DNA from 3 places in the Actinoallomurus acanthiterrae genome. Region 2 is predicted to be linked to each of the others. Evidence: predicted binding sites of a transcription regulator. Region 2 holds the regulator's gene; each other region holds the start of a gene.
What was found. Region 2 encodes HrcA, which represses chaperone genes, less so after heat shock. Its sites were predicted from a motif close to TTGGCACTCTCNNNNNGAGAGTGCCAA; they were not measured.
Positions count from the first base shown of each region.

Region 1: a site for HrcA is predicted at 6,661-6,687, ahead of groL (chaperonin GroEL). Genes of this name have one in related genera too.
Region 3: a site for HrcA is predicted at 5,633-5,659, ahead of groES (co-chaperone GroES). Genes of this name have one in related genera too.

Region 1 covers NZ_BAAHCO010000001.1:11,333,522-11,343,326, forward strand. The annotation lists gene ACYVF7_RS53515 (hypothetical protein) at 1-150, shown strand, start outside; gene ACYVF7_RS53520 (HXXEE domain-containing protein) at 141-491, shown strand; gene ACYVF7_RS53525 (NUDIX hydrolase) at 540-1,088, opposite strand; gene ACYVF7_RS53530 (adenosylhomocysteinase) at 1,085-2,221, opposite strand; gene ACYVF7_RS53535 (hypothetical protein) at 2,218-2,580, opposite strand; gene ACYVF7_RS53540 (hypothetical protein) at 2,577-2,861, opposite strand; gene ACYVF7_RS53545 (helix-turn-helix domain-containing protein) at 3,099-4,133, shown strand; gene ACYVF7_RS53550 (YdcF family protein) at 4,150-4,818, shown strand; gene groL (chaperonin GroEL) at 4,903-6,534, opposite strand; gene ACYVF7_RS53560 (cold-shock protein) at 7,027-7,227, opposite strand; gene ACYVF7_RS53565 (MoaD/ThiS family protein) at 7,632-7,910, opposite strand; gene thrC (threonine synthase) at 7,907-9,151, opposite strand; SAM riboswitch class I at 9,167-9,333, opposite strand; gene ACYVF7_RS53575 (alpha,alpha-trehalose-phosphate synthase (UDP-forming)) at 9,549-9,805, shown strand, end outside.
Region 2 covers NZ_BAAHCO010000001.1:9,471,506-9,481,310, forward strand. The annotation lists gene ACYVF7_RS44625 (SigE family RNA polymerase sigma factor) at 1-131, shown strand, start outside; gene ACYVF7_RS44630 (hypothetical protein) at 131-781, shown strand; gene ACYVF7_RS44635 (16S rRNA (uracil(1498)-N(3))-methyltransferase) at 960-1,691, opposite strand; gene ACYVF7_RS44640 (Lrp/AsnC family transcriptional regulator) at 1,916-2,494, opposite strand; partial or broken gene ACYVF7_RS44645 (hypothetical protein) at 3,169-3,339, opposite strand; gene ACYVF7_RS44650 (MFS transporter) at 3,364-4,839, shown strand; partial or broken gene dnaJ (molecular chaperone DnaJ) at 5,097-6,226, opposite strand; gene hrcA (heat-inducible transcriptional repressor HrcA) at 6,227-7,240, opposite strand; gene ACYVF7_RS44665 (MBL fold metallo-hydrolase) at 7,376-8,179, shown strand; gene ACYVF7_RS44670 (DUF3097 domain-containing protein) at 8,449-9,270, shown strand; gene ACYVF7_RS44675 (DUF4870 domain-containing protein) at 9,373-9,805, shown strand, end outside.
Region 3 covers NZ_BAAHCO010000001.1:1,434,615-1,444,419, forward strand. The annotation lists gene ACYVF7_RS07185 (SSI family serine proteinase inhibitor) at 1-193, shown strand, start outside; gene ACYVF7_RS07190 (hypothetical protein) at 438-824, shown strand; gene ACYVF7_RS07195 (phosphotransferase family protein) at 1,050-1,970, opposite strand; gene ACYVF7_RS07200 (hypothetical protein) at 2,131-3,375, opposite strand; gene ACYVF7_RS07205 (TFIIB-type zinc ribbon-containing protein) at 3,522-3,737, opposite strand; gene ACYVF7_RS07210 (class I SAM-dependent methyltransferase) at 4,078-5,280, opposite strand; gene groES (co-chaperone GroES) at 5,776-6,087, shown strand; gene groL (chaperonin GroEL) at 6,176-7,798, shown strand; gene ACYVF7_RS07225 (sigma-70 family RNA polymerase sigma factor) at 8,064-8,651, shown strand; gene ACYVF7_RS07230 (hypothetical protein) at 8,882-9,343, opposite strand; gene ACYVF7_RS07235 (DUF5319 domain-containing protein) at 9,528-9,805, opposite strand, start outside.

The DNA of each region.
Region 1 (9,805 bases), 1.9 Mb from region 2:
TGGAAGCGGTGGTCCTGGGCGCTCGCGGGCGCGTTCGCGCTGCACAACACCGAGGAGGCGCTCACCATGCGCCGCCTTCCGAGCCTCGCGGGCCGGTTCGACCAGGCCGGCCGCTCGACCAGGGCGCCCTCAACGGGCTCATGGCGGTGATCTCCGGGCTCGGCCTGGCGGCGGTCGCCGTCGGCACGACGGGCCGACCGGCCGCCTGGAAGCCGTACCTGCCCGCGGGCATGGCCGGGGTGATGCTGCTCAACGTGGCACTCCCCCACGTACCCGCCGCCGTCGTCGCACGCGGCTACGCACCCGGCCTCGTCACCGCCGTGAGCCTCAACCTGCCGATCGGCGTCGCGGTGCTGCGGAGCACCGTACGAGAGGGCGCGGTCTCCCGACGCGGCCTGCGCCGTACGGTGCCGGCCGCGCTCGGCATCCTCGCCTGCGCTCCCCTCGCCGTCGCCACCGCCCGCGCGGCCTCCGGCCGAGGCGACGGCTGACGCTCCGGATGGACTCGCAATTCCGGGCCACGACGCTACGGTGCTGGATCACAGACTCGCGAGCTTGGCGGCCAACTTTGGGGTCGGAGCGTCGGTACCAGGCCGCCAGGCGTAGCCATCCACCTCTTCGGCCTGAAGTACGACCTTCGGGTCCTCCACCCGGAGCAGCCAGCGAAAATCCGCATGCCAGTGCGTAGGCTCGCCCTTGGCCGGATTGGCCGGAATGGTGTGGAGGTCGATATCGATCGGGATGACGTCATGGCCGGACTGAGCGACCGCGTCATGCCAGGAGATGCCCGTCTCCTCTTCTAGTTCCCGTAGAGCCGCACCCAGCAGGTTAAGATCCCCCGGCTCCAGATGACCTCCGGGTAGCAGCCACCGGCCGAGTGCCTTGTGCTGGATCAACAGCAGGCGACGGTCCTGGTCGATGACGACGGCTCCGCACGTGACATGCCCGCCATCGAACTCCTTGCGAGAGGGCAGTTCGGCTCCGGTCTTCAACGCCTCGGACAGGGGTCGAAGATGGTCGGCCTCGTCGGGGTGGCGGTCTAGGTAGCGGGCCAGGGTGGAACGGATCTCCTCGGTGCCGATACTCATGACGTCCCATCGAAGTAGCGCAGCCAGGTCGCCGCGATCAGGCTGCGTTCGGTCGCGTCCAGTTCATGAAGTCCGGGTTCGTGGCCGGCAGCAGCCAACGACCCGAGCGCCGCCAGGATCTCGGCCTGAACAAGGAAGATGAAAGCACCCACGCTCGCGCCGTGAAGGAAGTTGACGGCATTCCCATCGGCCAGCACGTAGAAGTAGTGCCCGGTTCGGGCGTACCGGGTGATGTGCTCCTCGGTCGGGGTCCGCTCGTACAGCCCGTCGAGTGCGCCCAGCTCGAGCTCGTCATCGCTGCTGGTCACGCTGGCGATGTACGCACCGTTGGGAATCCTGGCGAAGTCGTCTTCGCGCAACGCCAGGTTCCCGGTGGCGCACACGATCACTCCGGCTCCTGCTATGGCCTGGGCCAGGGTAGAGGTGGTGCGGAACCCTTGAGAGAGGGCTTGTGTCCGCCGGATGGGGTCGGAGTCGTACACAGTGACGCCGACGTGCTTGGCGTGCAGCATCGCCGCCACCGACCGGCCCAGCTTGCCGAACCCGATGACCGCCGCCGGGCGGCCTTGCAGGATGTCGCCCCGCGCTCGGATCAGTGCCTCGGCGGAGAAGGTGACCGACTGTCCCACGAGGTAGTCCTCGGGGTCCTTGAGCGGCGAGCGGGCGACGCTGAACACCGGGCATGACAGCTTGTCCAGCGTCTCGTACCGCTGGTGTCCGTTCTCGGTGTCCTCCACCACTCCGATGACCTGGCCGGAGAAGTTGGCGCACACGTGCTCCAGGCCAGGCGCGAAGTACCCACCGACGTCAAGCAACACGATCCGCCGACCGGCCGCTCGCGACTCCAGATACTCCAGCGCACGCGTCGGATCGGCGAACGCCGCACGCTCCAGACCGTCCACCGGCAAGAGAGCCGTGACCTCCTCCAGCGCCTGCGCGTCGATCGACTTCGGCTTGGGCAGGACTGCGGCGATCTCGGCCAGCCGCCCGACCGCCCGCAGGAATGCGGGCCGTTCGCCAAGCAGATGCGTGATCACCAGCACGGACACCGGCTCGGGCATTCCGTATCGACTGGTGATCTTGCGGAAGAACGCGTCCACCCGCGACAGTTCGAAGTCCTCCAGCGCGGTCATGCGTTCCTCCGCCGCTTGTCCGATATCCCCACGGAGCTCTCCTTCTCGTCGGACGCCAAGACGAGACGACCCGAACGCTTCGGGGTGAGTGCCGGTCGCCACGCCGGTGGATACGGCCAGGTGGCCGCCGCCAGAACCGCACGGGTCAGTTCGTCGGCGTCCATGGCCTCGACCAGACGCCATCCCTGCGCGACCCGCACCATCGCCCACCAAGAGCGCGTACGGATGCCGAACCAGAACACCAGGCCGGGAAACCGCCGCCGAAGCACGATGACCGGGTCGGCCCTCGTCGTCCCGGCCGGGCCACCGGGCAGGTGGGTCGCGGCGGGAGCGTGCTCCCAGGCCTCATCGGTTCTCATGGCCGACGGCCGGATCCGGCGTCGCGGTTCTTGAGGTAGTCGGCCAGGCACGCCGCCGCGCCAACGGGATCGTCCGCCGGGTGCCGCGCCAGATCGTCTCGCCGCCACACGAACGACCCGGCGTCGATCTCGACCCACACCTTCCGGGCGGTGAGATCGCCGCGAACCGACAACGCCGGCCGCGCGTCGCTTACCCCCACACGTACGTCGAGCTTCGCCAGCTCCCGGCACAGGTCGACCAAACTGCACAGATCCCGGCTATGGCCGCTTCCATTCACCATCGTTGTCCCCTGTCTCGTCGGACTCCCTGTCGGGATCCGCCCCGTCCTGTGCTGGAATCGAGCATCGACGCCGCCGGACGCGGCCGAAACGGCCAGGTGTTGTACTCGCGTTGCACTTTCGATGCATCAAGCGGTGGCGTCATGCTTCGATCGGAGCGGAGAGGAGGTGGTACACGCATGCCAACCGTGCGTCACTGGACTGGTCGAGAAGCCCGAGCGCTACGCCGGGCCGTCCGGATGAGCATTCGGGCCTTCGCCGAGGAACTTGGGGTCAACGTTCGTACGGTTGCAAAATGGGAGAAACTGCAGGCCACCATCGTGCCGCGCCCCGACACTCAGGCAATCTTGGACACCGCGCTGAACCGCGCGGATACCGCCGCTCAACAGCGCTTTCAGCTGCTGCTGGCCGAAACCGGCACCATGGTCGGTACACCGGTCAGTGAGGCAGGCGTGCTTTCGTGGGATTACGAATCCTGGGCGGATGACATCGAACGAGCCGCCGTCTACCTGAGTCGGCAGAACTTCCCGGCGACCACCGCTCTCATCAACCGCTGGTTACTCCGATTCCCCGCCGACCGGCTCGACGCCCGAGGGCTGTATCTCCATGCCCGTTCGCTCGCGTTGGCCGGCGACGTGCAGCGCGATCAGGGCACGCTGGTCGGCCCCGGATCGGCACAGCGCTCCTACCGGAGGGCGCTAAGCATGTTCAACGATCTGGGCATCCCACGCCGGATCGCTCAGATCTCATTGTCGTTGGCGGTGATCGACGAGATGGCCGGTGATCTCCATGGTGCCGCGCGCCGCTATCAGCTTTTCGCCGACGATGAGCGGCTCAGTGGCCGCGACCGCACCCGCTCCCTCCTGTGGGTGGGGACGGCACTGAGCAAAGCGGGTCAGCATGAATATGCCGCCCGCGTGATGGCCGAGGCGACGAATGCCTTTGAAGACCTCGATGAAGCCGAGGACTGGTCGGTGGCCCATCAAAAGCTCGCACTGGCCTACCGCGGCGTCGGCGACCTCGATCAGGCGCTGTGCTTGATCGAGACTGCCCGTGGCGGCGGCTCCCAGGACACGCTCATGCAGCGCGTACGGCTCAACACCGCGTACGCGCACATCCTGGTGTCCGATCGCGCCACCCGCGACGAGGGCCTTGCCCTGCTGGAGGAGACGAGCCGGCTCGCCCGTGGCTGCGGGCTGAACCATCAGCTACGCAGCATCGATGCCATCCGCCATGAGGCGGAGCACTCCAACGGGATCAACGTACGACGATGACCGAAAGGGAGATTTCGTGACCGACGCGCGAATCGCCGTCAGCGACGCCCAGCGCGCCGACGCCGAGCTCATCTGGGACTACCACCGGATGCATCACCGGCCCCGGCCATGTTCGGCGGCGATTGGCCTCGGCAGCCATGACCTGGGAGTGGCGACCTTCGCCGCCGAGTTGTACCGCGCCGGACTGTTCCCGGTGCTGGTGTTCAGCGGCGCCAACAGCCCCACCACGGCCAAGCGCTTCCCGCGCGGGGAAGCCGTCCACTACGCCGAACACGCCATGACTCTGGGCGTGCCCCGCTCCGCGATCATCACCGAACCCTGCGCGAAGAACACCGGCGACAACATCACCTTGTCCCGCCAAGCGCTCCAGCAGGCAGGCGTCAAGATCTCCTCGGTGCTGTTGATCAGCAAGCCGTACATGGAACGACGGGCGTACGCGACCTGCCGCAAGCTCTGGCCCCAGGTCGAGCCCGTCTGCGCGTCCGAACCGTTGAGCTTCGACGACTACGTCAAGTCCATCGGCGACGAACGCCTGGTGATCGACATGCTCGTCGGCGACCTCCAGCGCCTCATCGAATATCCCAAGCTCGGTTTCGCCATCGCCCAGGACCTCCCCGACCAGGTGACCGCCGCCTACCAGCGGCTCGTGGACGCCGAGTTCGACAGCAGGCTCTTGAAACGCTGATCGCTGGTACGCGGCCTCGCCCCGCCGCCGGGCATGCGAAAGGGGCGGTCCCAGCACACGGGACCGCCCCTTGAGCGAGTGGACTCAGAAGTCCATGCCGCCCATGCCACCGGAGGGGTCGCCGGCCGGAGCCTTCTCCTTCTCCGGCTTCTCGGCGATGACCGCCTCGGTGGTGAGGAACAGCGCCGCGATGGACGCGGCGTTCTGCAGCGCCGAGCGCGTCACCTTCGCGGGGTCGATGATGCCCGCGTCGAACATGTTGACGTACTCGCCGGTCGCGGCGTTGAGGCCCTGACCCGGCTCGAGGTTGCGGACCTTCTCGGCCACCACGCCGCCCTCGAGGCCGGCGTTGACCGCGATCTGCTTCAGCGGCTCCTCAAGAGCGCGCTTGACGATCGCCGCACCGGTCGCCTCGTCGCCCTCGAGCTCGATCTTGTCGAAGGCCTTGGCGCTCGCCTGCAGCAGCGCGACACCACCGCCGGGCACGATGCCCTCCTCGACGGCCGCCTTCGCGTTGCGAACGGCGTCCTCGATGCGGTGCTTGCGCTCCTTGAGCTCGACCTCGGTGGCCGCGCCGGCCTTGATGACGGCGACGCCGCCGGCCAGCTTGGCGAGGCGCTCCTGGAGCTTCTCGCGGTCGTAGTCGGAGTCGGAGTTCTCGATCTCCGCGCGGATCTCGTTGACGCGGCCCGCGATGTCGTCGGGGTTGCCGGCGCCATCGACGATGGTGGTCTCGTCCTTGGTCACCACGATGCGCTTGGCCTGGCCGAGCATGTCGAGCGTGGTGTTCTCCAGCTTGAGGCCGATGTCCTCGCTGATGACCTGGCCACCGGTCAGGATCGCGATGTCCTGCAGCATGGCCTTGCGGCGGTCGCCGAAGCCCGGGGCCTTGACGGCGACGGACTTGAAGACACCGCGGATCTTGTTGACGACCAGGGTGGCCAGGGCCTCGCCCTCGACGTCCTCAGCGAGGAGGACGAGCGGCTTGCCGCTCTGCATGACCTGCTCGAGAACCGGCACGAGGTCCTTGTTGGCCGAGATCTTCGAGCTGACGATGAGGATGTAGGGGTCGTCGAAGACGGCCTCCATGCGCTCGGGGTCGGTCACGAAGTAGTGCGACACGTAGCCCTTGTCGAAGCGCATGCCCTCGGTCAGCTCGAGCTCCAGACCGAAGGTCTGGCTCTCCTCGACCGTGATGACGCCTTCCTTGCCGACCTTGTCCATCGCCTCGGCGATCATCTCGCCGATCGAGGGGTCGCCCGCGGAGATGGAGGCCGTGGAAGCGATCTGCTCCTTGGTCTCCACGTCCTTCGCGATCTTGGAGAGCTCCTCGCTGACGCGCTCCACGGCGGACTCGATGCCCCGCTTCAGGGACATCGGGTTGGCGCCGGCGGCCACGTTGCGCAGGCCCTCGCGGACCAGCGCCTGGGCCAGCACGGTGGCCGTGGTGGTGCCGTCACCGGCTACGTCGTCGGTCTTCTTCGCGACCTCTTTGACGAGCTCGGCCCCGATCTTCTCCCACGGGTCCTCGAGCTCGATCTCCTTGGCGATGGATACACCGTCGTTGGTGATCGTGGGGGCGCCCCACTTCTTCTCCAGAACGACGTTGCGGCCCTTGGGACCGAGGGTCACCTTCACGGCGTCGGCAAGCTGGTTCATGCCGCGCTCGAGGCCGCGTCGCGCGTCCTCGTCGAACGCGATCATCTTTGCAGCCATAAGCTCCAGATCCTCCCGGAACGGGGTGGCTATCACTGGATCGAGTCGACGCCCGCGACGGACGACCACGTCCGGCGACTTCCATGCCGTCGCCGGGCACGAGGCCTCATCGCCTCGATCACTTCGTTGGCACTCTCAATAGTAGAGTGCCAACCGCTTGTTTAGCACTCTGCCCCCGAGAGTGCAAGCGCGGTCCGCCCTCACCTGGGTGAACTTCTCGCCATTTCGCGCCGGAGCTCTCCCCAGCACGCTATAACGCCAGGTCCACCGCCTACACCGGGGCGTCGTACGACCGGGTAACCCAGGGACCGCACGGCGGCGCCCGGAGCGGGTCATGCACGGCCGGAGCGGGTCGTACGCGGGCCGTACGCGGGCCGGAGCGGGCCGTACGGCCGAAGCGGGCCCTGCGCGGTCGGCCGGCCGAGTGGGCGAGGTGTTCAGACGGCCGGAGGCCCGGCGCCGAAGCGCCGGGCCTCCGTCGGGCTATGGGACTCAGAGCGCCCGGACCGCGTCCGCCTGGGGACCCCGGTCGCTCTGTGTGATCTCGAACTCCACCCGCTGCCCCTGCTCGAGGCTGCGGTAGCCATCGGACTGGATGGCCGAGTAGTGCACGAACACATCCCTGCCACCGTCGACCGCGATGAAGCCGTAGCCTTTGTCCGCGTTGAACCATTTGACGGTGCCTTGCGCCATTCCTAACAACTCCCACCAGGGCAATTCCCGCGACCATTGGCCACGGCCACTGATTCGAGCCCGCCGGACCACTGCGGAACCCGCCGATCGCCCGCCGACTCGGCTGCGGCGGCCATCGCCGACCCTACACACGGCTACCGTCCGTGGAACAGCCTTTACCCGAGAACTGCGCGCGGCCGATGTCGGTCAAAAAGAGAATCCCGCAGGCGGAACTAGCGACACCTACCGATAAATCCGTATACGCGAGCCCGAATTGCCCCGCAAGAGAGCGGAGTAGGAGCCTCCACCTCGGTCGTTTCGGCTACCCAACACACGATCCCCGGTGGTCACCAAGTCCGTGGACTCGGCGACCATCGGGGATCGCGGGTACGTCTTCATCACGGGGCGTCACCCCCGAGGAGGGCTCAGCCGCCGGCGACGGCCGGGATGATGGAGATCTGGACGCCGTCCGGCGTCGGCGTGTCGAGCCCATCGGCGAACCGCACGTCCTCCTCGCCCACGTAGACGTTGACGAACCGCCGGATCTTGCCGTTGTCGTCGAGGATGCGCGCCGCGATGCCGGAGTGGTTGGCCTCCAGGTCGGCGACGACCTCGCGCACGGTCGAGCCAGTCGCCTTCACCTCGGCCTCACCGCCGGTGTAGCTCCGGAGGATCGTCGGGATGCGGACACTGATCGAGCTCACGCCAGACCTGCCTTTCGGAATGCCTCGATGGTCGGAGCGATGTTCGCGGACGGCACGGCCACCGGGGCCACCGCGTCCAGGGTCTTGAGGCCGTCGCCGGAGTTGATGAAGACGGTCTCGGCCTCGGGGTCGAGTGCGCCGCTCGCCAGCAGCTTGCGGAGGGAGCCCAGCGTGACGCCGCCCGCCGTCTCGCCGAAGATGCCCTCGGTGCGGGCGAGCAGCGCGATGCTGTCGACGACCTCTTCGTCGGAGACGTCCTCGATGGCCCCGCCGGTGCGGCGCACGGCGTCGAGGACGTACGGACCGTCGGCGGGGTTGCCGATCGCCAGGGACTTGGCGATCGTGGCCGGCTTGACGGGCTGGACGACGTCGAGCCCGGCCTTGAAGGCCGCCGAGACGGGCGAGCAGCCGGTCGCCTGCGCACCGAAGATCTTGTACGGCCGGTCCTCGACCAGGCCCAGCTTGATGAACTCCTGGAAGGCCTTGTCGATCTTCGTGAGCTGGGAGCCGGACGCGATCGGGATGACGATCTGCTCGGGCAGCCGCCAGCCGAGCTGCTCGGCGATCTCGTACCCGATGGTCTTCGAACCCTCGGCGTAGTACGGCCGCACGTTGACGTTGACGAACGCCCAGTCCTCCTGCTCGCCCGCGAGCTCCGAGGCCAGCCGGTTGACGTCGTCGTAGTTGCCGTCGACGGTGACGAACGTCCCGCCGTACACCGCCGTCGTGACGATCTTCTGGCGTTCGAGGTCGGACGGCACGAACACGGCGCTGCGGATCCCGGCGCGCGCCGCCGCGGCGGCGACCGCGTTGGCGAGGTTACCGGTGGACGGGCAGGCCAGGACCTTGAAACCGAGCTCGCGGGCGGCGGCCAGCGCGACCGCCACGACCCGGTCCTTGAACGAGTGGGTCGGGTTGCCGCTGTCGTCCTTGACCCACAGCGACCGCAGCCCCAGCGACTCGGCGAGGTTGTCGGCGCGTACGAGGCGGGTGAAGCCGGGCTCGGTGTTGGGCGTGTCGACGACGTTCGACGGAACGGGCAGCAGGCCGCGGTAGCGCCAGATGTTGCGTGGGCCGGACTCGATCCGCTCCCGGGTCACGCCGGTGAGGTCGTAGGAGACTTCCAGGGGGCCGAAACAGAGCTCGCAGGCGTAGCGAGGGCCCAGATCGTAAGATTCACCGCATTCACGGCACGTCAGTGCGGTCGCGGGGCCGAGGTTTCGGGCGGCGGACTGCGACATGGAGCGAGGCCTCTCTCCTCATCTTTCCCGTGCCACCTTGGTCACGAGCCGGAGTTGGCACCTGTCCCGGGCGGCCTCGCTGTCAGCGCGAGTTGGAACGTGCCCAGCACGCGTAGAACCGCATCTCCGGGAGGGTTGCCGGGGCTTCAACGGGCCGGTCCCTCCACCCCTCTGGATGAGCTTTATGAAGTTGTCTGTTGACTTGTATACGTGACTGACCGGTTCTCCGCCAAGCGCGTCTCAGGTCGCGAGACACCGCCGGGACCCGTGAGGAGCGGTCCGCGACCGGTTCACGAGGCCCGGCGGCGAGATGACGTATCTGCGGGATGACGTCCCGAACCGCCCGCCATTCGACCTTCTTGGACCCTCCTTAACCTCGGCCGGTTACGCTCCCTCCATGGGTGACTCGCAGGTCCTCGTCGCTTCCAACCGCGGTCCGGTGTCCTTCGCGCTCGCCGACGACGGCACGCTGTCCATGCGACGCGGCGGCGGCGGTCTCGTCTCGGCCCTCGCCGGACTGGGCGGCGACATCCTGTGGATCTGCGCGGCGCTGTCGGACGCCGACCGCGCCGCGGCCCGCCGCGCGGAGGACGGCCGGCTGGACGCCCACGGCGCCGGCGCTGGCGCCGTCCGCATGCTGGACATCCCGGCCGG
Region 2 (9,805 bases):
TGGTGCTGCGTTACTACGGCGATCTCTCCGAGGCGGAGATCGCCAATGCCATGGGGATCAGCCGGGGGGCCGTCAAGAGCCACACCGCGCGCGGGATGGCCGCGCTACGCAGCGTTCTGGAGCAGCTTTAATGACCGAACCCTTCGACGAGTACGGCGAGCACCTGCGCCGTGTCTTGCACACGGAAGCGGAAGCGGTCACGCCCTCTCCAGATGGGCTTGAGCAGATCCGCGCCAAGATCGGCAAGAAGCGCGAGCGGCGCTTCCTGGCCTGGTTCGCCATACCGTGGCTACGTCCGCTGGCGGCCGTAGCCGCCGCGATCGTCGTCGCGGGAGTCGCGGTGTCCGCGACCCCGGCGATCAAGACCTTCGTGCAGACGGGGCACTTCAGCCCCGACGACCATCAGGACGGCGGCACGTCCGTCGCGGGCGGGCAGCATGCGGTGACCGCACCGCCTCCGGTCAACCCCTCCCACCCTGGAACGAGCGCGTCGCCCCGTCCGACGGCGGTCCCGACGACGTCCGACGGCACGCACGTCGTCACCGGCCGTAAGTGTCCGCCGGGTGAGGGCACGATCAAGCCGCCGCCCGGCTCGACCGGTGCGAAGACGGCGACCGCGGGTCCGACGCCGCGGGTCACGTGCGGTCCGGCGTCGGCGACGTCGCCTCCGGCCTCACAGGACACGCCCACACCGCCCGTGTCGTCGCCGACGCAGTCGGCGACGACGAGCGTCGCGCCGACCAACGGCGCCCAGCAGCCGTCGACACAATCGTCCCCGTGACGGGCGCCGGCGACCGGCGCTGCTGAGCGGCACGATCGCCCTCGTGGCGTGGGGCTTCCAGCGGCCGACGCGGCTGAGATCTACCAGGGCGTCGGCGCTGCTGAGCGGCATGGTCACCCCCGTGACGGGCACCGGCGCGGTGCGGCCGAGCAGCACGGCCGCCCTCGTGGCGTGGGGTCTACCAGCGCCCGACGCGGCTGAGCAGCACGGCGGCCGCCGCGACGCCCGCGGTGGAGGTGCGCAGGACGGTCGGGCCGAGGAGGACGGGTGTTCCGCCCGCGGACTGGAACGCGGCGATCTCGTCGTCGGTCAGCCCGCCCTCGGGGCCGACGACCACGACGATGTCACCGGTGTCCGGGACGTCGATCCCGCTCAGCGGCCGCTCGGCCTCCTCGTGCAGGATCACGGCGAGCGCCGCGTCGGCGATACGCTCGGCCGCCGCGGCCGTACCGGCGGGCTCGGTCACCTCCGGCAGCCATGCCCGGCGGCTCTGCTTGGCCGCCTCGCGCGCCGTACCGCGCCACCGTGCGAGCGCCTTGGCGCGCCGGTCGCCCCGCCACTGCGTGACGCAGCGGGCGGCCGTCCACGGCACGATCACGTCGACGCCCACCTCGGTCATCGTCTCGACCGCGAGCTCTCCCCGGTCTCCCTTGGGCAGGGCCTGTACGACGACGATCCGGGGTTCCGGACGGGGGACCCGCCTGCGTGCGACGGCCTCCAGGTGGAGGCTGTCACGCTCGGCGGAGACGACGACGCATTCCACGAGCCGCCCCTCCCCGTCGCTCAGGTCGACCCGCTCCCCCGCCCGGAGCCGGCGTACGGCGGCCGCGTGGCGCCCCTCGGGCCCGTCGAGGAGGATCCGATCGGAATCGAGGCGCGCGGGCTCGGCGAGGAAGAGGGGTGGGCTCATGGGACCGATCGTAGGCGTGCCGCGGTGCCGGGAGCGCGCCTGAGCGGTCTCCGAACCGGCCGGCCGGTCTTGCCCAGTAGGCGTGCCGCGGTGTCGGGAGCGCGCCTGAGCGGTCCCCGTACGGTCCGGCCGGTCTTGCCCAGGTCGATGTGCCGGCTCCGTTCCTGCGCCGTGCCGACGGCCGATGGGGCACCGGTCGTCGGGCAGCCGCCCAGGCGCGCGTGTCAGGACGCCGAGGACAGGCCGAGCCGGGTGCCCGCCGCAGGGCTGAGCGTGCCGGCCGCCTTGACCGTGTGCAGGATCGGGGCGGTCTCGAGGGTGTGGATTCCGGCGAGGGCGCCGAGGCGTCGCGTGAGGTAATGGTGCAGATCGGCCGGGTCTGAGCAGAGCGCCTGGGCGAGGAGGTTCGTGGGGCCGGTCGTGGCGGCGACGACGGCCAGTTCGTGGTGGCCGGCGAGCGTGGTCGCGACGTGGTCCAGGTGGGCCGGTGCGACGGCCATCCACAGCAGCGCCTGGGTGGTGGCTCCGAGGACGGCGGGGTCGACCTCGACGTCGAAGAAGACCGTGCCGCGGGCGCGCAGGTCGGCGATGTGGCGGGCGACGGTGGCCTGCGACCAGCCCGTGGCCGCGGCCAGATCGGCGTACGAGGCCCGGCCGTCCTGGCGGAGCGCGGCAAGCAGCTCCTGATCCGCGCGCGCCGGAGGTGCAGGCCGGACCGTACGGGACCGGGCTGACGCGCCGCCGGGAGAGGAAGAGCGGCCCGTACGGGGACGGGTCGACCCGTCGCCGGGATCCGCGTCCACCCGCGGCGGAGGGGCAGAGCGTGCCGTACCGGAATGGGCCGACGCGTCACCGGGATCCCCGTCCGCGTGCGGCGGAGATCCGGGGCGGGCCGCGTGGGAACGGGCCAGCCCGTCGCCAGGGTCCCCGTCCGCCCGCACCAGAGGGGCAGGGCGTGCCCTACGGGAATGGGCGGCGCGTCGCTGGGATCCCCGTCTGGGCGGGCCGTACGGGGGTGGGAGGCCGGGCCGGCCGGTGCGTCGCCGGGGTCCCCTGCGGGCCACAGTTCGCGTTGCTGGCGGTCGGTGAGGGACTGGGTGGCTCCGCGCCAGGCGGTGGGGCCGCCCAGGTAGGTGTGCAGCACGCAGTGGGCGGAGACTGCGGTGATCCCCGCCCGGCGCGGGATGTCGCGCAGCAGCAGGGCATTGGAGACCTCGACGCCGTGCGGCGCGTGGATGAGAGTGAAGATCTCCGTGCCGCCCGAGACCAGCTTGACCCATGAGGTGTCCGGCCGCCGGGCGAGGGAGTGCGCGAGGGTCTGCGCGGTGGCCGGGGTCGTGGTGAGGCGGACCATCCACTGGGTGTGCCCGGCCTGGCCTGTCTCGGCGAGGCCGACCACGCGCAGGCCCGCTTCGGCGCGCAGCCGCCGGTATCGGCGCGCCACGGTCTGGGTGGACACGCCGAGGACCGTGGCGATCCGGCTGAACGGCGCCCGTCCGTCGATGTAGAGGGCGTGGATGATGCACCGGTCGAGATCGTCGAGCATGCACTGATCTTGCATCAATGACGCTTCGGATGGAAACAATCCGCCGATCTCCCGCCGTGGATGGAACGGCTGATTCCGGCCTCGCACGCTGGGTCGCGACATCGGGCGTGACCGGAAGGAAGATCGATGGAGATACGAAAAGGGACAGCGGCGTACCGCTTCCGCTGGCTCGCGCTGGGCGCCCTGCTGGTCGCCGAGGCGATGAACCTGCTGGACGCGACGATCGTGCAGGTCGCCGCGCCGGTGATCCACGCCGAGCTGGGCGGTGGCGAGGCCGACATCCAGTGGTTCAGCGCCGCTTACACGCTGCCGTTCGCGATGCTGCTGGTCACGGGGGGCCGGCTGGGCGACATGGTGGGGCGCAGGCGCGTGTTCGCGATCGGGGTGGCGGGCTTCGCGCTCGCGTCGCTGTCGTGCGCGCTGGTGCCCGGGGCCGGGGCGCTGATCGTCGCCCGAGCGGTCCAGGGCGTCGCCGCCGCGTTGATCATCCCGCAGACGATCGGGCTGATCCGCGCCATGTTCGACGGGGCGGAGCTGGCCAAGGCGATGGGGAGCATCGGGCCGGTGATGGGCCTGGCCGCGATCTGCGGGCCGGTGCTGGGGGCGGTGCTCACGCACGCCGACCTGTTCGGCTCCTCTTGGCGTTCGGTGTTCCTCGTCAACCTGCCGCTCGCGGCGGTCGTGCTGGCCGTGGTCCCGAGGATGCGCGAGGACAGGGCGGCGGCGCGGCCGCGCCTGGACCTGCTCGGCACGGTGCTGGCGATCGCCGGAGCCGGGCTGGTCGTCCATCCCCTGATCCAGAGCGGGACTGCCGGTGTACGGGCGGGCGGCTGGGCCGAGATGGGCGCCGGGGCCGTGGTCCTGGTGGCGTTCGGTCTTCAGCAGCGGTACGCCGCCCGTCGCGGTGGCCGGCCGCTGGTGGAGCCGAGCTTGTTCCGCGACCGGGGCTTCCCGGCCGCGCTGGCGACCTCGACGCTGTTCTTCGCCGTGATGAACGGGCTGATGCTGGTCGTCGTGGTGCAGGTGCAGGTCGGGCTGGGTGACGACGTCCTCACCGCCGGGCTGACGCTGCTGCCGTGGTCCTGCGGCATGGCGATCTCCTCGTGGGTCTCGGGGACGCGCCTGGTGCCGCGGTACGGGTCGCGGATGATGTTCGTGGGGCTGGCCGTCATGATCGCCGGTCTCCTCGCCGCGGTCGCCGTCTACGCCGGCGCCCGGCCGGGGGCCTACCCCTGGGCGCTGCTCGGCGCGCTGGGGCTGTGCGGGATCGGGAACGGGCTGTTCACCGTGCCGTTCTTCACCACCGCCCTGACCCGGGTACGCCCGCATGAGACGGGGTCGGCCGCCGGGCTGCTCAACGCGGTCCAGCAGTTCGGCGGCACGTTGGGCATCGCCCTGCTGGGCACCGTCTTCTTCCGCTCCCTGGCGACGGGGTCCCGGACGGGCGCGGCGTCGCTGCACGCCGTCGGACTGACGTTCTGGCTCGCGGCGGGGCTGCTCGTCGCGGCGGCCGTCACGGCGGCGCTGATGCGCACGCGCGAGACACCGCCGGAGCGGGAGCCGGAGCCGGAGAATCGATCCGCGGCACCTGCTAACGGATGACCGAAGCCCCGCCCACATGGCGGAGGCCCGCCCACGTGACGGAGGCCCGCCCACGTGACGGAGGCCCGCCTGCGTGGCGGAGACCGGCCTACGTGACGGAGACCTGCCTGCGTGACGGAGACCCGCCCGTGTGACAGGGACGGGCTCGCGTAACGAAGGCCGGCCCGCGTGACACAGACCCGCTCGCATGGCGAAGGTCCGCTCACGGGTGACGAATGCCCCGTCCGGTCAAGGCCGGACGGGGCATTCGCGATGGCTCAGCGGCCGTTGAACGCGTCGCGGAGGCGGGAGAAGAAGCCCTGCTGGCCCGGGGAGAACTTGCCCGGCGGGCGCTCCTCGCCGCGCAGGCCGGCCAGCTTGCGCAGGAGCTCCTCCTGCTCCTCGTCGAGCTTGGTCGGCGTCTCGATGTTCACGTGGATCATCAGGTCGCCGCGGCCGTTCTCGTTGAGGTGCTTGATGCCCAGGCTGTACATCGGGATCACCTGGCCGGACTGGGTGCCGGGCCGTATGTCGATCTCCTCGGGGCCGTCGAGGGTCTCGACGGTCAGCGTGGTGCCGAGCGCGGCGGCGGTCATCGGGACCTGGACGGTGCAGTGCAGGTCGTCGCCCTGCCGTTCGAAGATCGGGTGCGGGCGCTCCACGATCTCGAGGAACAGGTCGCCGGCCGGTCCGCCGCCCGGGCCGACCTCGCCCTCACCGGCGAGCTGGATGTGGGTGCCGTTCTCGACGCCGGCGGGGATGCGCACCTTGATCGTGCGGCGGGTGCGGACCCGGCCGTCGCCGGAGCACTCCGGGCAAGGGTTGCGGATCATGGTGCCGTAGCCGCCGCACTGGGGGCAGGCCCGCGACGTCATGACCTGGCCGAGGAACGACCGGGTGACCTGCTGCACCTCGCCCCGGCCGTGACACATGTCGCACGTCTCGGGGTGCGTACCCGGTGCCGTGCCGGCGCCCGAGCAGTTGTTGCACACGACGGCGGTGTCGACCGTGAGCTCGCGTGTGGTGCCGAACGCCGTCTCGGACAGGTCCAGTTCGACGCGCACGGTGCCGTTGCGGCCCCGGCGGGCCCGGCTGCGCGGCCCTCGCTGGGTGGTGGTGCCGAAGAAGGCGTCCATGATGTCGCTGAACGGGAATCCCGCGCCGAAGCCGCCGGCTCCGCGCCGGCGCCCGCGGCGAACGGGTCGGCGCCCAGGTCGTACATCTCGCGTTTCTTCGGATCGGAGAGCACCTCGTACGCCTGGGTGATCTCCTTGAACCGATCCTGCGTGGCCGGATCGGGATTCACATCCGGGTGCAGCTCACGCGCGAGCCTTCGGTAAGCCTTCTTGATCTCGTCCGCACTGGCGTCCCGGCGCACCCCGAGGGTCGCGTAGTAGTCGTTCGCCACTTACGACCCCGCCAGAATCTGACCGACGTAACGTGCCACTGCGCGCACTGCTCCCATCGTCCCGGGGTAGTCCATCCGCGTCGGACCGAGAACGCCGAGCCGGGCCACGGCCTGGTCGCCCGCGCCGTACCCGGTGGCGACCACCGAGGTCGTGCGCAGGCCCTCATGCGGGTTCTCGGTGCCGATCCGCACGGTGAGGCCGGAGGGGTTCTCCGCCTCGCCGAGCAGTCGCATCAGGACGACCTGTTCTTCCAGGGCCTCCAGCACGTCACGGAGGCTCTGGGACAAATCGGCGCGGGCGAGGTTCGCCGCGCCACCGATGATTATCTTCTCTTCGTGCTTCTCCACGAGGCTCTCGAGGAGGACCGACAGCACCGTCGCGGCTAGGGGCCGCTCGCCGACCGCAACGTGCTCCGGCAGGTCGGCCAGGGCGTCGGGCACGTCGGTGAGCCAGCACCCGTCGAGACGCGCGTTGAGCAGCGCCCGCAGGTGCGCGATGGCCTCGTCGGAGACGTCCTCGTGGGTCTCGATGGCCCGCTGCTCGACGCGGCCGGTGTTGGTGATGACCACGAGCAGGAGCCGCTGGGTCGCGATCGGCACCAGCTCCACGTGCCGTACCGACGAACGCGTCAGCGAGGGGTACTGCACGACGGCGACCTGCCGCGTCAGCTGTGCCAGCAGCCGGACCGTACGGCTCACGACATCGTCGAGGTCGTAGGCGTTGGCGAGGAACGTCTCGATGGCGCGCCGCTCGGCCGCCGACAGCGGCTTGATCGTGGACAGCCGGTCGACGAACAGCCGGTATCCCTTGTCGGTCGGCACACGTCCCGCGCTCGTGTGGGGCTGGGCGATGTAGCCCTGCTCCTCGAGCACGGCCATGTCGTTTCGGATCGTGGCCGGCGAGACACCGAGATTGTGCCGGTCGACCAGCGCCTTGGAACCCACCGGCTCGTGGGTGGACACGTAATCTTCGACGATGGCTCGCAGCACGGCCAGTTTTCGATCGTCGAGCACGCACTCACCTCCCGTGTCCGCGGCCCTTCAATCTGGCACTCTTCTCCTCTGAGTGCCAAGTGTACGGCTCGGCGGCGCGCACGAGGAGACGCCGGTGGATCACGTTCTCGCGTCGAGCATGGCAGAGTCACTTCTGTGACCTGGCACGAGATTGCGGAACGTTGTTTCCAGCGCCGTTATTCCGACTTCGACGTGACCGTGGGGGTCGTCGTCGGGGCCGAAGGCGCCGTCGTCATCGACACCCGCGCGAGTGTCGCACAGGGCGTGCGGCTGCGCGACGACGTTCGACAGCTCGGCGTCGACGATCCCATCGTCGTCAACACCCACGGCCATTTCGACCACTGCTTCGGCAACGCCGCGTTCGCCGCGGAGCGGTGGGGACACGCGTCGTTGCCGGACTACCTGGCCCACACCGCGCGGCCGATGCTGACGCGGGAGTTCCCCGGGTGGGCGGAGAAGGTCGAGACCGACCTGCTGCTCGCGCCGGACCACCTCGTCACCGACCGCGCCGAGCTCGACCTGGGCGACCGCGTCGTCGAGCTGCGCCACTTCGGCCGGGGCCACACGGACGGCGATCTCGTGGTGTGGGTCCCCGACGCGCGGTGCGCGTTCACCGGCGACCTGATCGAGCAGTCGGGCCCGCCGTCGTACGGCGGCGACTCCTTCCCGCTGGAGTGGTCCGGCACCCTGACCGAGCTGCTGCGGGCCGTAGACGGCGTGCTCGTGCCCGGGCACGGGGAGCCCGTCGATACGGACTTCGCGGACCGCCAGCGCGAGGAGATCGACCTGGTGGCCCACCGGGTGCGGGAGACCCACGCCGCGGGCCTGGGCGTCGAGGAGGCCCTCGGCTCCGGCGACTGGCCGTACCCGGCCGAGGCGCTGCGCGAGGCCGTCCGGCGCGGCCACGACCACCTGGACCCGCGCCCTGGATCGGGATGAGCCACCGGAAGGACCCGACGCCAGGCGACCGGACCGGTGAGGCATCAGCGCGAGCCGCCTGGGCGACGAGGGTTTCTAGGTGAGCCACCCGGACCGGCCTGACAAGCGATCATGACGAGCCGCCCGAGCGATCCGGGCGACGAGGGCCAGGGCGGGCCACTCGGACGATCGGGCCGACGAGGGAGCAGGGCGAGTCGCTCGGACGATCGGGCCGACGAGGGCGCTTGGACGGCTGACCCGCTCGCCCCGTGACCGGTACGGTGCGACGGGTGCGGAGCAAAGACTATGGACGCGACGTTCTGTCCGGCGACTGGCGCCGCCCGAAGAAAGGGCAGATCCCGGAGGTCGCCGCCGAGCGCGGACTGGTCGCCGAGGACCCGTCGAGCGGTTTCTGCGGCGCGGTCGTCGCCTGTGAGAAGGACGCGGTGACCTTGGAAGACCGGTTCGGCAAGCGCCGGGTCTTCCCTCTCGCCAAGGCCGGGTTCCTCATCGACGGCAAGCCGGTGACGCTCGTCCGTCCCGTACGGGCGGCGGGGACCGCACGGTCGGCGTCCGGTTCGGTCGCCGTGCCGAACCTCCGCGCCCGCGTCGCCCGAGAGAGCCGGATCTACGTCGAGGGCCGCCACGACGCCGAGCTCGTGGAGAAGATCTGGGGGCACGACCTGCGGGTCGAGGGCGTCGTCGTGGAGTACCTCGAGGGCGTCGACCACCTCCCCGACATCGTCGAGGAGTTCGGCCCCGGGCCGGAACGCCGGCTGGGCGTGCTCGTCGACCACCTCGTGGCCGGTTCGAAGGAGAGCCGCATCGCCGGCGAGGTTTCCTCGCCGTACGTCCTCGTCACCGGTCACCCGTTCATCGACATCTGGGAGGCCGTGAAGCCGTCCGCGCTCGGCATCCCGGCGTGGCCCCGGGTGCCGCGCGGGACGTCCTGGAAGGAGGGCGTCATCGCCGCCCTCGGCTGGCGGGGCGAGCCGGGTGAGGTGTGGCAGGCGATCCTCGGCCGGGTCCGCGCCTACACCGACCTGGAGCCCGCGCTGCTCGGGCGGGTCGAGGAGCTGATCGACTTCGTCACCGTCCCGCAACAGGACTGAGGAAGCCGCAACCATCCCGCGTCGGCGTACGTCTCATACACTGCGACCTCTTTCGGTCACCGCCCGACATTTCCTCATGTTCCGCTAGAAGGGACACCACCAATGACCTATGGCCAGCAACCGGGCTACGGACGGCCCGGCCTCGGCGGACCGGGTTACGGCCCCGGCCCGGGAGGCCAGGCGTACGGACCGGGGCACGGAGGCCAGGGCCATGGACGGGTACCGGCCCAGGGCCACGGGCCGTCGCCCTACGCCCAGCCCGGGTACGCGCCGGGAGGCTACGACCAGAGCGGGTACCAGCAGCAGCCGTACGCTGCGCCGCACGGGCAGCAGGCCCCTCCGTCCGCGGGCTACGGCCCGCCCCAGCCCGCGAAGCGGCGCCGCGAGCCGACGCCCACCGGCGGGCCGGTCACGGACGAGGACGAACGCTGGGCCGTTCCGGCCTACGTCGGGATCTTCGTCGCCGGGTTCATCGCGCCCGCCATCGTCTACCTCCTCAGGGGCCGTTCCTCGCGGTTCGCGCGCTTCCATGCGA
Region 3 (9,805 bases), 8.0 Mb from region 2:
CGACCAGCTTCGCGGCGTCGAGGGGCGGATCGCCGACCTGCCCGAGGGGACCGGCGCGTGCACGCTGATCTACGCGCCCGTGCGGGTGACCGCGCAGGGCCGGTGGAACGGTAGTTCGCGTCGCTATGCGCGGACGTTCTTCAACCGCTGCGCGGCGATCCGCGCGACGGGAGGCGTCATCTTCGCCTTCTGACGGAGAAATTCCAGGTCGACCGGGATGTCATCCGGTCACTTCACGAGCGTTCCTGGACGTCGGCTCGGGACGGCGGGGTCCCGAGCCGACGGAGCTCCGCGCCAAGCGGTGATATCGCTGAATGGCGATTTCGCCGTACCTCCATCCTGTCTTGTTCTGCATCGCCGAATTCATCGGCGCACGCCACAAAGAGGTGGACATGCGACGCATTTTTCTTTCCATTTGCACGCTATTCGTAACGACGATGACCATGGCCGGTGGCGCGTACGCCGCCACGGAACCGGCCGGGGAGTCGACGCTCGTCACCTACACGCGGACCGGCGGGTTCGCCGGCTTCAGTGACACGGTGACCGTCGACACGGCGGGCGTGGCCCGCGCGTCGTCCAGACCGACGGAGATCACCCTCAGCGCCACCGAGCTCGACGGCCTTCGCGCGAACCTGGACCGGATCCGGACCTGGTGGTCCTCGCCGGCAGGCTGCGACATCGCCGACCACATCGCCTACTCGATCACGTACGGCGAGAATCGGGCGCGCAGGTGCCACGTCGTACCGCGAGACTGGCAGCCCGCCGTCTCCCAGCTCGACGACCTGCTGACGCGGGTCCGGGCGGGACGGTCCACCGGGGCCTGAGCCAGCCAACGGTCACCAGAACGTGGGCGGGTACGGCCGGAGGGGGACGTACTCGCCCATGACCGAGCCCCGCGCCATTCCGGCGCGGGGCTCGGCGCCTGAGAGGGACGCGACGCCGTCCGGACTGAGGACGAGGGAAGACGACGCCCGAGGGCGCCGTGACGTCATCATGACGTCACCTCGCCCCGCGCGAGTCGGTCCCGGTGTGAGACGGAAGCCGGTGGGTCAGAAGCGGGCCGGGGCGCCGAGGTCGGCGAGGGCGTGGTCGAGCAGGTCCTCCAGGGCCGGGATGTCGCGGGCGGCGATCGTCCGGTCGGGCTGCTCGGGGAGCAGGTCGAGGACCGTGCGCAGGTCCCAGTACGGGTCGTGGCGGTAGCCGCCGGACACCTGGTCGAAGCAGGCGGAGAACCGGTCGGCGACCGCGATGTCGTACCGGAGGGCCAGGGCGCGGCGCATGTGGGCGATGTCGATGGCGACCGGGCCGTACGTGGCGGTGGACCAGTCGACGATGCCGGTCAGCCGGCCGCCCGCCCACAGCGTGTTGTCGGGGTGGTAGTCGCGGTGGATGAAATGCGGCACGGCGCCGGGGGTGGGGCCGGCGGCGACGTCCAGCGCGTGTTCCCACAGTGCCGGCCGGCGGGCGTGCCGCGGGGCGAGCCTGATCTCGAGCCGGTTGTACGGGCGGTAGGGCGGCATCGTGGCCGCCCCCGCGACCGTGTGCACGGGGAGCAGCGCGGCCGCCAGCTGGATGAGGTATTCGGGCAGCTCGGTGGGGGAAGGCCGGGGCGGATGGCCGGGCAGCCGGGTGATCAGCAGCGCGGGGACGTCACAGTGGGCGCCGGAGGGGTCCGCGGCGACGAGCGTGGGCGTGGGGATCTCGCACGCGGTGAGCAGGGTCAGCGCCGCGATCTCGACCTCGGGGGAGAAGTCGATGTCGATGACGGGCCAGCCGGACGACGCCCAGCGCCGCAGCACCAGGCGGTGCACGGTGCCCGAGCGGCTCTCCGCCAGCACCGCGTGGTTGACATGGGCCAGGCCGCCGACGATCGGCCGGACCATTTTCACCTCACTGCCGGGCCCCAGGCATTTTTCGATCCAGCGCAGCGTGGCAGCGCTCGGCGGATCGGAGAGCGTGGGGAAGGTCACGGCCCCCATCAAAACGGATTCGGCCGAGGATCGGTAGTGATTTTATCGATGCGAGATAGTGCGAACGGCATGTCCTTGCGGGTCGGCCGTACAAATTGCGGTTAATGGGGGAATGTTGACGAAGTGGCCGCTCTAAGGTGATTTGCGAGCGGCCACCCCATCAGTCCTTGCCGTCGCGTCGCGGCCGGAGCAACGCCTCGGCCAGCGCCAGCATCGTCTCCTCCAGCGTGACGAGCCGCTTCATCAGATCCTCATGGACGGTCGTCACCTGCTTGGTCACGTCGTGCTGCACGCCGGTGACCCGCTGGGTGACGTCGTCGTGCACCCCCACGACCTGGCGCAGGAGATCCTCGCGCAGCATCTCCATGTGCTTGGTCAGGTCGACGCGGGAGGCGTCGATGACCTTCGTCAACGTCTCCTCGGTCTCGTCGCGGTCGGGCCGGGCGCGCAACTCGTCGATCAGCGGGTCGACCGCCTCGGACAGGCGCTTCTCCAACGCGTCGAACCGGTCGGTGGGGTCGATGAACGGGCGGTCGCCGATCGCGGCGATCTTGCGATGCAGCTCGGTGATCTCCAGCGTCACCGGCAGCCGGTCGATCTGCTGGTCGACGCCCTCGACACGGTCGCAGGCCCCGTCGACCTTGGCCTCCAGAGCCTGAAAATGCCCCTCGACCCCGCGCAGCTTGCCGGACAGGCCCTCCAGGCGGCCGTCGATGCCGTCGAGGCGCCCGCCGACGCCCTCGACCCGGCCGTTGACCGCCTCGAGGCCCTGCTCGACGCGCTCGGCCATGTCGCTCAGCGACTGGTCGACCTTGCCGGCCACGCCGTTGATCTCATGCTCGAGCTTCTCGGACCGGTGCCCGAGGTCCGCGAGGGTCTTGTCCAGCCGGTTGAACCGGACCGACGCGGCCTCCATCGTGCCCGCGAGCCGGTCGAGACGCTTGGTCAGGTCGTCCATCTGCTGGGCGGCCTGCAACGTCGCGTCGGTGATGCTCCGGCTGGAGTCGAGCACGGCCTGGATGCGGGCCAGGCCCTCGTCGACGTTCTCGGCGATGACGCCGACGTCGGCCCAGAGAGAGGGCAACTCGGCGACGGGCTTGACCCGCTCGCCCACCGACTCGATGTGCTCGGCCAGCCCCTCGGCCCACTCCGGAGGCTTGCCGAACAGCTCGTCGACCTGCCCGCGGACGGTGTCGAGCTGGGTCGTCAGCCCGGTGAGCTCACGCTCCCGGACCTCGCGGAGCAGCCACTCTATTCCCTCCAACCGCTGGTGGATCTCGTCCAGGAGCTGCCCCGTCGACCGCTGCTCATAGACGTGATCTTGCGCCGCGCGGGCTAGCAATTCTCGCATTCGGTCCGAGACCGGCTGACCCCCTGTCTGCAGGAAGTTGTGATTGGTGTCCACCCGGGTGCTCCTTCGTTTGCCCTGCCGGAAATGGCGGCGGCGTGGATCGCGAGGAGACACTCTATTGAGCGAACCAAGGTCATCGAGCCGAAGAAAAGAAATTCAGGGAAAAGAGATTCTTAGCCGCCTACGGCAAATTGCCCTTTTCAGGCGCGACGGTGCCGGCCCTCGTACGAGAGCCCCGCCGGAGGGCCGCAGACGGCGGCGACCTGCCCGGTGCCGCGCCAGATCAAGCGGTCGAGCTCCCCGCGCCCGAGGAACACCCCGCGACAGCGGGAGCACTCCTCGAACACGATGCCGCCTCGCTGGAAAGTCACCATTCCGGCACCGCACTTCGGACACCGCAGTACGGCGTCGGCCATCGTTCAACCCCCGTGTTCGCCCGCGCCCGCCCGGCGCGCCCCCGTCATCGCGCCCGCGGCGCGGCCTTCCGGTCGCCAAGAGTAGTCAGCCGGACACGGTCACGACCGTGGTCTTTGCCGGACTCTGGCGTGTCGCCCATCACGCGCGCCCCAGAGAGGCGGTCCGGCCGTGGCAACACCCGGTGGTCGCCCCACGAACGTGGGTCGCGCGGTACGCGACGCGGCGCGAGCGGTGCCGGGCCGCGACGGGCAGTGCCGCGCGGACGACGGGTGGGCGATGCGCGGTACGCCGCATGGGACTCGGGGGACCCGGCGCGAGCGGCGCCCGGTGTCGTCTTGCTCAGGCCTCGCGGCAGATCAGGGCGGTCGGGGCGTCGCCTACGCGGGTGAGCACGAGGACGCGTTCCTCGGGGCCGTCCGTGCGGAGGTCGCGGCGCAGTCGTTCGACGTCGCCCGCGAAGCCGCGCTTCTTGATCGTCAGGGTGCCCGTCCGGTGTTGGCGCAGCGCCGCCCGTACCCGCTTCACCGCGAACGGCAGGACGTCCAGGATCTCGTACGGCCGGGCGAACGGCGTCGTCAGCAGTGCGTCCGAGGTGATGTAGGCGATCCGCGGGTCGGCCAGTGCTCCGTCGAGCCGGGCCGCGACCTCGGCCACCAGGTGCGCCCGGACCACCGCGCCGTCCGGTTCGTACAGATAGCGGCGCCAGCCGGCGATGGAGGGCGGCCCGAGATCGGGCTCGGCCGTCAGAGTGGCGGGCTCGCGGCCCTGCCGCAGGACGGTCGCCCGGCGTCGTACGTCGCCGGCCAGGTCACCCAGCCACAGCGCCGCCTCTTTCACCTCGCCGCCGTCGGAGATCCATTCGGCCTCAGCGCCCGGGGGCACGGCCTCATGGGGAATGCCCGGCGCCACCTTGACGCAGGCGCCGGGCGCTCGTCCGGCGATGGCGAGCACCGTGCCCAGCGGCGGCAGGTACGCCTCCGGGTCGAAGACCCGCCCGCGGGAGGTCCGGCGGCCGGGGTCGGCGAAGACCGCGGCGTGCCCTTCCGGGTCCTGCGCGGTCGCGTCGCCCTGCCGTACGTCCGCCAGGTCCTCCAGGGCGAAGGCGCGGAGGTTCGCCCGGGCGACGGCGGCGGTGAGCGGGTCCAGCTCCACGCCGAGGCCGCCGACGCCCGCGCGGGCGCGCGCCAGCAGATCGCCGCCGATGCCGCAGCCCAGGTCGAGCACCGTGCCGCGTGGGGCGAGGCCGCCGAGCCGGTCGGCGAACCGCCGCGCCCGGTGCCGGGCTACGCCGGCCCGGGTCGCCTGCTCGAGCCCCTGCGGCGTGAAGTACATGCGGTCCGCGTCGGCCCCGAACTTGGCCCGCCCGCGCACGCGGAGCCGGGCCTGCGTGAGCGCGGCGCCGACCAGCTCCGCGGGGTGGCGGGCGCGCAGCCGGGAGGCGGTGGCGAGGAGTGTGCGCTCGTCGACGTCGGCGGCGCCGATCTCACCGAGGAGTTCCTGGCCTTCGGGGGTGAGCAGCCCCTGAAATGCGGCGATGTCCACCCGACGACCGTAGTGGCCGCGCGGCCGCGAACCGTACCCGGGCGGGCCGCGGCTGGACGGTCGCGGACCGTACCGAGCCACTGGCGGGCTGCCGGCCGGGCAGGGTGCCGACCGTACCGGGCGCCACCAGGTGGATCGCAGGCTGGGCGGGTGCGGGCCCATGCCGGGTCACCGCCGGTTGGTGGCCGGGCGGGGGCGGACCGTACGGGGCCGCCACGTGGGCCTTGGGGTGGGTGGCCGCGGGCCGTGTCGGGACGCCGGGCAAGCTTTGACCAATGCCGCATATAACGACAGGTCGGCGGCGCGCGGGGGTCCGTGTTGACGCGTTCCCGGCCACGGCATAATCTCCAACTTGGCACTCTCCCCATGAGAGTGCCGATCAAGCGACAGGCTGGTCTGGCACCCGCGACGGCAGGCCACCGTGGTCGCGTCTCCAACATGCGGCTGGCCGATCCGGTCGGCCGAGGATACGCAATCGAAGGGGAAGGTCAGATCGTGTCGACCGCCACCAAGGTTGTTCTCAAGCCGCTCGAGGACCGCATCGTCGTCCAGCCCCTCGAGGCCGAGCAGACCACCGCGTCGGGTCTGGTGATTCCCGACACGGCGAAGGAGAAGCCCCAGGAGGGCACTGTTCTCGCCGTCGGTCCGGGTCGCTTCGACGACAAGGGCGAGAAGCGCGTCCCGCTCGACGTCAAGGTCGGGGACGTCGTCCTCTACAGCAAGTACGGCGGCACCGAGGTCAAGTACAACAACGAGGAGTACCTCGTGCTGTCGGCCCGCGACGTGCTCGCCGTCGTCGAGAAGTAAGACCCACGAGATGCGCTGCCCCGGTCGTCCCCTGTGAGGGCGGCCGGGGCTGTGCACGTCCACGGACACCCATACTTGGAGCTTCCCAATGCCGAAGATCCTGGAGTTCGACGAGGACGCGCGCCGCGCCCTTGAGCGCGGCGTCAACGCCCTCGCGGACGCCGTCAAGGTGACGATCGGCCCGCGTGGCCGCAACGTCGTCATCGACAAGAAGTGGGGCGCCCCCACCATCACGAACGACGGTGTCACCATCGCTCGTGAGGTGGAGCTCGACGACCCGTACGAGAACCTTGGCGCGCAGCTCGCCAAGGAGGTCGCCACCAAGACCAACGACATCGCGGGTGACGGCACCACCACCGCGACGGTCCTGGCGCAGGCGCTCGTCCGCGAGGGGCTGCGCAACGTCGCCGCCGGCGCGTCGCCGATCAACCTCAAGCGCGGCATCGACGCCGCCGCCAACTACGTCGCCGAGCAGCTGCTCAAGTCGGCCCGCGAGGTCGACGACAAGGAGTCGATCGCGCACGTCGCGACCATCTCCGCCCAGGACGCCAAGATCGGTGAGCTCATCGCCGAGGCGTTCGACAAGGTGGGCAAGGACGGTGTGATCACCGTCGAGGAGGCCCACACGATGGGCCTGGAGCTGGAGTTCACCGAGGGTCTCCAGTTCGACAAGGGCTACCTGTCGCCGTACATGGTGACCGACCCGGAGCGGATGGAGGCGGTCCTCGAGGACGCCTACATCCTCATCCACGACGGCAAGATCTCCAACGTCACGGAGTTCCTGCCGCTGGCCGAGAAGGTCGCCCAGACCCGTAAGCCGCTGCTGATCGTCGCCGAGGACGTCGAGGGCGAGGCCCTCGCGCTCCTGGTGCAGAACAAGCTGCGCGGCACGTTCGTCAGCGTCGCGGTGAAGGCGCCGGGCTTCGGCGACCGCCGCAAGGCGATGCTGGAGGACATGGCCGTCCTCACCGGCGGCCAGGTCGTCACCGAGGCCGTCGGCCTCAAGCTCGACGGCGTCGACCTCGACGTGCTGGGCCGCGCCCGGCGGGTGACCGTCACCAAGGACGCCACCACCGTCGTCGACGGCGAGGGCGAGGCGGCCGCGATCGAGGACCGGATCCGTCAGATTCGCCGCGAGATCGAGGGCAGCGACTCCGACTGGGACCGCGAGAAGCTGCAGGAGCGCCTGGCGAAGCTGGCCGGGGGCGTCTGCGTGCTGCGCGTCGGCGCCGCCACCGAGGTGGAGCTGAAGGAGAAGAAGCACCGCCTCGAGGACGCCATCTCCGCCACCCGCGCGGCGATCGAGGAGGGCATCGTCTCCGGCGGCGGCAGCGCGCTCGTGCACGTCGCCAAGGAGGGCTTCGACGCGCTCGGGCTGTCCGGCGACGAGGCCACCGGCGCGGAGGCCGTCCGCCGCGCGCTGGTCGAGCCGCAGCGCTGGATCGCCGAGAACGGCGGCAACGAGGGCTACGTCGTGGTCTCCAAGGTCGAGGCGCTGCCGGTCGGCTCCGGCTTCAACGCCGCGACCGGGGAGTACGGCGACCTGATCGCCCAGGGCGTCATCGACCCGGTCAAGGTGACCCGCTCCGCGGTCAGCAACGCCGCGTCGATCGCCGGCATGCTGCTCACGACCGAGGCGCTCGTCGCGGACAAGCCGGAGGAAGAGCCGGACGCCGCCGCGGGCGGGCACGGCCACGGTCACGGCCACTGATCATCGGTACGGCCGTTACGACGGCCGGCGGATCGCGGATGCCCTCGCCACGGGACGTGGCGGGGGCATCTGTCGTTCCGGGAGGCCCGTTCTCTGACTGTCTGTAGTCGTACAGTCACGATGAGAGATAAATGCGGGTGGGGATCAGTACTGTGACCATTCCGTTGTCATCAACGATGGAGACAGGCGCGATCTCGGTGGGCATCATGCTTTCGTGACCGAGGGAGCGATCGCCGGGGCCGCGGTTCGGGGTGCTGCCGACGAAATACGGGGGAGACGTCCGGCGAAAGCCGACGACAACGAGCTCAGAGAACTCACGAGTCTTGCCGTCCAAGGCGACCCGGAGGCGGTCGAGTCGCTGATCGGACGGGTTCGCCCCATGGTCGTGCGCTACTGCAGGGCGCGGCTAGGACGGGTGTCGGGGCAGTACCACATCGCGGACGACGTGGCCCAAGAGGTGTGCATCGCCGTGCTCGGGGCGCTGCCGCGCTACCGCGACATGGGCCGGCCGTTCGCCTCGTTCGTCTTCGGCATCGCGTCGCACAAGATCGCGGATGCGCTGCGCAGCGCGATCCGTGCCGCCGTGCCGACCGAGGACCTGCCCGACGGCCCCGACGAGCGGCCGGGGCCCGAGGAGACGGTCGTCCGGTACATCGAGGCCGAGCGCGCGCGGGACCTTCTCGACCGGTTGCCGGATCATCAGAAGGAATTGGTGCTTCTGCGGGTGGTGGCGGGTCTGTCCGCCGAGGAGACCGGTAATGTACTCGGCATGTCAGCCGGGGCCGTCCGCGTCGCCCAGCACCGGGCTCTGGCCCGTCTTCGAGCGATGGCGAGTGAGGAGTCGATCGCTTGACCGGTGGGGGTACCGCCACTCCCGAGCCGCTCGACCTCAGTGAGATCAGCCGTAGCGGCGACCTGTTCGACGCCTTGGCCGGGCGCCGCGTCACCGATCCGGGTGCCGGATTCGAGCCGTCCGACGATCCGGCCGCGCGCCTGCTGGCCGCCCTGGCCGCAGACGTCGACGCGGGCGCGCCGCCGCTGCCGGCGCCTCCACCGCGCGTGTCGTGCGGGGGCTCGAAGGCGTCAGGCCGCCCGGTCGTCCGGGCGTTCGTCACGTTCGGCGCGGTCTCGGTCCTGTTGACGACGGCGGGCGCCGCCGTCGCGGGCGGCGGAGGCGATCACGGATCGAAGGCCCACCCGCCCTCGGCCCGCCACGAGATCTCGGAACGCTCCAGGGCTCGCCTCGAGTCGGTCGTCCGGGCCTTCCCCGGCGGCGTGCGTCCGCGCCGGCCGAACGCCCACCGCGTCACCCCACCCGTCCGGGACCAAGACGTCCGAAGCGCCGACGAAACCGCCTGCGGGAACCCCGGCGAAGGGACACACCCCCGGCAACTTCGGGCCGCCGTATTCCCGGCCGCACGCTCCGAAGCACGGACACTCGACCAGCTCGTCGCCGACGCCGTCCCCGAGCGCGCCGACCGGCTCCACCCCGAGCCCGTCCACGTCCCCCACCACGTCGAATCCGTCGGGCGAGACGTCCGCCACGGACCCCGGCGGGTCGCGGCGCCGCAGCGCCCTGACCGAGAAGCGCTCTTCGAAGACCGGCCGCGCGTCAGGGGATCGCGACCGCCGGTAGCCGGCGGGGGCCTTCAGCCCTTGGGGCCTGTCCAGAGGTCCCCGTCCGTAGCGAGCGCCGCGCAGTGGGGCAGCGGGACTTCGAGAGAGGTCCTCAGTTGGAGTGGCCTTCCTCACTGTCGATGACGCCGTCCACGTAGCCGCGGGCGTACTCCCAGCTGACGTAGTCCTCCGGGGCGGCGGCGATCGCGGGCTCGTGGACGCGCGGCAGCCCCTCGTCGAGCAGGTGACGCAGGTTGCCGTGCAGGAGATCCCAGTCGATGTGGTGGGCCCTGCCGCAGTCGCCGCAGTCGACCGTCAGCCCCTTGATGCCCAGTGGCTCGAGCAGGGCGCGAAAGACCTCCAGGTCGGCGAGGTCGGCCAGCACGTCCT